DNA from 2 places in the Streptomyces sp. NPDC033221 genome. Region 2 is predicted to be linked to the other one. Evidence: riboswitches for the same ligand, from Rfam matches in the RefSeq annotation. Region 2 holds a riboswitch; the other holds the start of a gene.
The links. Region 2 has a riboswitch for cobalamin ahead of ACZ53K_RS21360 (prenyltransferase/squalene oxidase repeat-containing protein). Riboswitches for the same ligand answer to the same signal wherever they lie in the genome.
Positions count from the first base shown of each region.

Region 1 (3,398 bases), on a different contig from region 2:
TGAAGTTCGACATCAGCGGTACGGCGGCCACCGCGACCCGCAGCACGTCGGCGCCGTGCGGCGGCGCGACGACACTCTCGCGGACCGCGCCGCGCAGCGACACCCGCAGCCCGTCCTCCTCGTCGATGCCCAGGCCGTGCGTGAACGGCAGCACCCCGAGCGTGGGCCGCCCGGTCAGCTCCTTCAGCATCTCCAGGCCCGGCTCCAGCAGCGTCACATCGCCCCGGAACTTGTTGACGAGATAGCCCGCGACCAGCGCCTGGTCCTCCGGGGACAGCAGCGCCGTGGTGCCGAAGAAGGAGGCGAACACCCCGCCCCGGTCGATGTCGCCGACCACCAGGGCCGGTATCCGCGCGGCCCGCGCGATGCCCATGTTCACGATGTCGGTACGCCGCAGGTTGATCTCCGCGGGGCTGCCCGCGCCCTCGCAGATCACCGCGTCGTGCGTCCGCCGCAGCTCTTGGAGGCAGTCCGTGACCGTACCGAGCAACTGCTCCTGGCGGCCCGCGTGGTAGCCGCGCGCGCTCAGCTCGCCCACCGGCTTGCCCATCAGCACGACCTGGCTGCTGCGGTCACTGCCCGGCTTCAGCAGCACCGGATTCATCAGCGCGCTCGGCTCGACGCGCGCCGCCGCGGCCTGCATGGCCTGCGCCCGTCCGATCTCCGCGCCCTCGCGCGTCACGAACGAGTTCAGCGACATGTTCTGAGCCTTGAAGGGCGCTACCTTGACGCCCTTACGGGCCAGCCAGCGGCAGATGCCCGCCGTCACCACACTCTTGCCCGCGTCGGACGTGGTGCCCGCCACCAGCAGCCCGCCGCCCAGCGGTGCTCGACCCGGTCCGTTCACGTGGCACTCCTCGCCGTCCGCACGTTGCTGCTCACTTGACCCTCCCGGCCGTACGGGCCCGCCGTACCGCCCCGGCCCCACCGGAACGGCGTACCGCCCCGACGGCCAGCCGGCCCGCGACCGTGGCCGCCAGGGCCAGCGCGCCCACCCGGCGCGACAGTGTCACGGCCCGCTCGATGTCCGGCACCGCGACGGGCCGCCCGGCGGCGCCGTTGAGCACCGGCCGGTGTTCGACCCGCCCGCCGTACGCCAGCGTGCCGCCCAGCCGTACACCCAGCGCCCCGGCGAACGCGGCCTCCACCGGACCCGCGTTCGGGCTCGGGTGCGACGGGCCGTCCTGCCGCCAGGCGCGCAGCGCGCCCCGCCGGTCCGGCCCGGCCAGCACCGCCAGCGTGGCGGTCAGCCGCGAGCCGGGGAAGCCGGCCACGTCGTCGAGCCGGGCCGAAGCCCACCCGAAACGGCGATAGCGCGGCGACTTGTGCCCCACCATCGCGTCCAGCGTGTTGACGGCACGGAAGGCCAGCAGCCCCGGCACCCCGGCGACCGCGCCCCACACGAGGGCGCCGACCACCGCGTCCGAGGTGTTCTCGGCGACGGACTCGACCACCGCGCGCGCCATCTGCTGCCCGTCCAGGGCCTGCGGATCGCGGCCGCACAGGTGCGGCAGCCGCTCGCGCGCCACGTCGAGGTCGCCCGCAGCGAGCGCGCCGCCGACGGCCCGCGCCTCGCGGCCCAGCGAGGTGCCGCCCAGGACGGCCCAGGTGGCGGCGGCGGTCAGCGCGACGGAGGCGGGGAAGGCGGCGGGGGAGCGGCGCACGGCGCGGTCCAGCAGCGCGGCGCCGGCGGCGGTACCGCCCGCGAGCAGCGCGGTGTGCAGGGCGCCGCGCCCGCGGTGGTCGCGCCACAGGCGGCGTTCCACGGCGGCCGCGGCCCGCCCGAAGGCGGCCACGGGGTGACCGCGCCGGGGATCGCCCACGGCCAGGTCGCCGAGGAAGCCGAGGGCCGCGCCGCACGCGTAGCCGGCGTGTTCGGCACGCATCGGATCAGACCGCCGTCGTGCCTCGGAGGGGCAGTACGCGGGAAGGTCCGGAAGATCTCGAACTGCGGCCGGGCATGGCGGTGGGTCCTCACTCAGGGTCCGCGCCCTGGTTCGACGGATACGGCGACGAGAGTCTCCTGGCTCCCCGGATCGGCGCTTCCCCCGGCCTTCCAGTCCGTACGGAATCGTGCGTCGCGGGACGCGGACCGTGGCCCTTGGTGGAGGGGCGCTCCCCGGTGACAGTGGCGGGACCGCGCCGGATTCTCACCGGACTTCCTCATCTGTCGCCGAATGGCTCCGGCAGTCCACCACGCTCCGCGAAGCCCGTCAACTCGCGCTTGACCTGCGGCGCGGGCCCGCGCCGGCGCCTGTGTCCAAGGACACAGGAGCGCGGTGCCCGGGACGCGGCGAAGGGCGCCCGGCGGCCGTGGCGGGGATGCCACGGCCACCGGACGCCCCGGGTGCCGTCCCGACGGGTCAGGCGGCGACGATCAGATAGATGCCGTACGCCACGGCCGCCGCGCACAGCGCGAAGCAGACGTACGCCCCGGTCCGCGCCACAGTGCCGCCGGTGGTCGGCGCGCCCTCCGTCTGCGGTTTGCGGGACGTGCCGACGATGCCGAGGGTGAACAGGCCCACGATCCCGACCGTCACGAACAGCGTGACGCCGAAGACCTGGCCGAGAGCCGCCCAGTCGATGCTCATGGTGTTCTCGTTCCTTCGTGGGAGCCGTACGGCCGGATCAGCCGGCGGCCGAGCCGGCCTTGGCGCGGCGCTGGGCGTGCGGCTCGTGCGGGTGGGCGGCCACCGGATCGGCGATCACCGGGGTGCCGCCGACCGGGTCGGCGAGCGGCGCTTCGGCCATCACCGGCGCGGGGACCGTGACGACGGCCGTCGCGGGTACGGACACGACCGGGCCCGCGGGCGGCGGCGAGACCGCCTGCAGGGCCGCGGTGACGACCCCCGCGGGCTCCGCGGCCGGACCCTCGTTGACGTTGGTGTGGTCCACCGGCTTGCGGCGGGACGCCACCCAGATCGCGCCGCAGACGGCGAGCGCCAGGACGGCGACGGTCGCGATGCCCCAGTCGCCCTGGTCGGCCAGGAGCGCGGCGCCCGCCGCGACCAGACCGGCGGCCGGCAGTGTCAGGCCCCAGGCGGCGGCCATCCGGCCCGCCGTGGACCAGCGCACCACGCCGCCCTTGCGGCCCAGACCGGAGCCCATGACCGCGCCGGAGCAGACCTGGGTGGTGGAGAGTGCGAAGCCGAGGTGGGAGGAGGCCAGGATGGTGGCCGCCGCGCCGGTCTGGGCGGCGAAGCCCTGCGGCGGCTGGATGTCGGTGATGCCCTTGCCCATCGTGCGGATGATCCGCCAGCCGCCCAGGTACGTGCCGAGCGCGATGGCCACACCGGCCGAGGCGATGACCCACAGCGGCGGGTCCGCGTGCGGGGCGACGACGCCGCCGGTGATCAGCGCGAGGGTGATCACGCCCATCGTCTTCTGGGCGTCGTTGG
Region 1 covers NZ_JBVIQN010000002.1:387,909-391,306, forward strand. Annotated here, with positions in the region: gene ACZ53K_RS03780 (cobyric acid synthase) at 1-823, opposite strand, end outside; gene ACZ53K_RS03785 (cobalamin biosynthesis protein) at 879-1,886, opposite strand; cobalamin riboswitch at 2,018-2,164, opposite strand; gene ACZ53K_RS03790 (hypothetical protein) at 2,364-2,591, opposite strand; gene ACZ53K_RS03795 (inorganic phosphate transporter) at 2,629-3,398, opposite strand, start outside.
Region 1: linked by a shared signal. The riboswitch ahead of ACZ53K_RS03785 (cobalamin biosynthesis protein) and the one ahead of ACZ53K_RS21360 (prenyltransferase/squalene oxidase repeat-containing protein) in region 2 are both predicted to bind cobalamin.

Region 2 (3,398 bases):
GTGCGGCACCCGGCCGATGACCTGCTCGGTGTGCGGCGAGACCACCTCGATGGTGCCGCCGCCGGCCGGGTCGGCGAACTCGCCGCCTATGTAGAGCTGTCCGTACTCGACGAGTGCGCTCATGGCTGCCGCCTCCTGCGGGTCGACCGGTGGGTGCTCACGTACGGGGGCCGTGCGAAAAGTTTCTGACGCCGCATCAGGACTGATACCAGTTCTAGTTATGCTGGGCAATGCCCGGCACGGGGGGCGCGGCCCGTCCGCGCGGAAGCGGAGGTGCGGCGGATGACGGCAGCAGCCCGGACCGGGACGGCGGAGGGCGGGCCCCGGGTGACCGACCACCGGGGCGGCGTGTGGTCGATCGCCGTCCCCATACCGGACAACCCGCTCGGCCACACCCTCGTCCACCTCCTGGAGACCGGCAGCGGACCGGTCCTCGTGGACACCGGGTGGGACGACCCGGACGCCTGGGACACCCTGACCGCCGGAATCACCGCCTGCGGCTTCGAGGTCACCGACCTGTACGGCGTCCTCATCACGCACCACCACCCCGACCACCACGGTCTCTCCGCCCGCGTGCGGGAGGCGTCCGGCGCGTGGATCGCCATGCACGCGGCGGACACCGCCGTCGTACGCCGCACCCGGGAGGCCGAACCCGGCCGGTGGCTGGATTACCTGATCGCCAAGCTGACCGCGGCCGGCGCACCCGACAGCCACCTGGCACCCCTGCGCCGGGCGCGCGCCAAGGGTCAGGTACGCGACCTCCCCGGGCAGCGGGCCGCGCTGCCCGACCGCGAGATCGCCCCCGGCGCGCTCCTCGACCTGCCGGGCCGCCGGCTGCGCGCCGTCTGGACACCCGGTCACACGCCCGGCCATGTGTGCCTGCACCTGGAGGAGGAGCATCCGGCGCGGCGGCCCGGCCACGGCCGGCTCTTCTCCGGCGACCACCTGCTGCCGGGCATCAGCCCGCACATCGGGCTGTACGAGGACCCGGACGAGGCGTCGGGAGGGGCATCGGGAGCGGCCACGCCCGGCGATCCCCTCGGTGACTATCTGGCCTCCCTGGAACGCGTCGCCCGGCTCGCGCCCGCCGAAGTGCTCCCCGCCCACCAGCACGCCTTCACGGACGCGGCGGGCCGGGTACGCGAGCTGCTCGCCCACCACGAGGAGCGGCTCGCCGGGCTGCGCGCGCTGCTCGCCGTACCCCGCACACCGTGGCAGCTCGCCGAGGCCATGGAGTGGAACCGGCCGTGGGAGCGGATTCCGTACGGGTCGCGGACCATCGCGGTCTCGGAGGCGGAGGCGCATCTGCGGCGGCTGGTCCGGCTGGGGCTGGCGGAGGCGGTGCCGGGGTCCTCGGGGACGTCGGGGGCGGAGCCGGTCAGGTACCGGGCGGTGTGAGGGGCTGACGGGAGCCCCGGGCAGCCCGTGCCCGGGGCTCCCCCTACCCGCCGGTTAAGGTGTGCGAGACAATTTCATCTTGTGCCCGAACGGGGGAAGCCGGTGGAAATCCGGCGCTGACCCGCAACCGTGAATCGGGACGTACGGCACCGGCACACCGGCCGCCGCCGGGACCTCCGGCAGGTCCCGCGCCCGGCCGCCCGCACCGGGTTCCGTACGCCCGATGAGCCGGAGCACCCGCTGGGGCACGACCAAGGCTCCCGCCACCGCAAGGCCGCGCCTCCTCGCGCGGACGACCGGTGCGCGGCACCGTCGAGGTATGCGGAGCTGAGCCCGGTGCCACCGCGGCCGATCACGATCGGCGGGCGGCGGGGCGTCCGAGTGCGGCTGCGCACCCACCGCAGCATGCGCCACCGACCCACCGCAGACCCACCGCGGCGAACCGACCCGAGAGGCACCGACCCGATGGCCACCACGGCTTCCCAGGCTTCCCTGACTCCCAGGGCTCCCCTGGCCCCCACGGCTTCCACGGCCCCCACCTTCGCCGCCCTGGCGCGCCGCGCCGCCGCGGCGCTGGCCGGGGCCGCCGTGCTGTGCGCGGCCGGTGCCCCCGTGGCGGCCGCCGACTCCCCCGCGCCGGCCGCCAAGGCGTCGAAGCTGCCCGACGGGCTGTACGGCACCAAGGACCCGCAGTACGACGGCGTGTGGCGGCAGTCGCTGGCCCTCCTCGCGCAGCGCACCGTGGGCGTGCGCCCCTCGGTGACGGGCGTCGACTGGCTCGCCGGGCAGCAGTGCTCCGACGGCGCCTTCGGTGCCTACCGCGCCGACCCGGCCAAGGCGTGTGACGAGAAGACGATGCGGGACACCAACCAGACGGGTGCCGCGGTACAGGCGCTGGCCGCGCTCGGCGGGCACGACGACGTCGTACAGAAGGCCGTGAAGTGGCTGAAGTCGGTGCAGAACGACGACGGCGGCTGGCCGTCGATGGCCGGCTCCCCCAGCGACGCCAACTCCACCTCCGTGGTGATCGGCGCGCTCAAGGCGGCGGGCCAGAAGCCGGAATCCGTGCAGAAGGGCGGCAAGTCCCCGTACGACGCGCTGGTCGCCTTCCAGCTCGGCTGCGCTGCGAAGGAAGGGGAGCGCGGCGCGTTCGCCTTCCAGCCCAAGGACGGCGCGCTGGCCCCGAACGCGGACGCCACGGCCGCCGCCGTGCTCGGCGGGCTGGGTGACGGGTTCGTGGTGGACCCGGCGGGCAAGACCGCCGACAAGCCGGTCAAGCCGCTCGGCTGCGCCGAGGACAAGGACGCCGGGCGCGACCCGAAGCAGGCCGCCGAGGGCGGCGCCGCCTACCTGGTCTCGGTGCTCGACGCGAGCGGCCAGCACCTGAAGTCCGCGATGCCCGGCGCCGGGGACCAGCCCGACGTCGGCAACACCGCCGACACCGTCGTGGCGCTCGCCGCCGGCGGGCACGGTGCCGCCGCGCGGAAGCCGCTGCAGTGGCTGGAGAAGAACTCCGCGAACTGGGCCAAGGAGGCCGGCCCGGCCGCGTACGCGCAGCTGGTGCTCGCCGCGCACGCCGCGGGCGCCGACCCGCGCCACTTCGGCGGCGCCGACCTGGTCGCGCAGCTGAACGCCACCGGCCCCAAGCCCGCCGGCAGCTCCGCGCCGTCCGCCGCGCCCGAGAAGGACGCGCAGGACAAGGACGAGCAGGGCTCCGGCGTGTGGTGGATCTTCGGCATCGTGTTCGTCGCGTGCGTGGGCGTCGGCTTCCTGCTCAGCGGCCGCCGGAAGAAGAACGACCTCTGATGCAGCGCCCCCTGATGCGGCGGCCCCCGATGCGGCGTCCGCCGCGGTCCCGCTCCGCCCGCCTCCTCGGCGCCCTGGTCCTGGCCGGTACGGTCACGGGCCTGGGCGCGGCGCCCGCCCAGGCCCAGGAGTACCGCTACTGGTCCTTCTGGGACGGCCCCGCCGCCAACGCTCCCGCGTCCGGTGACGGCGGC
Region 2 covers NZ_JBVIQN010000015.1:150,411-153,808, reverse strand. Annotated here, with positions in the region: gene ACZ53K_RS21370 (aldehyde dehydrogenase) at 1-123, opposite strand, end outside; gene ACZ53K_RS21365 (MBL fold metallo-hydrolase) at 283-1,398, shown strand; cobalamin riboswitch at 1,439-1,578, shown strand; gene ACZ53K_RS21360 (prenyltransferase/squalene oxidase repeat-containing protein) at 1,864-3,204, shown strand; gene ACZ53K_RS21355 (SCO2322 family protein) at 3,204-3,398, shown strand, end outside.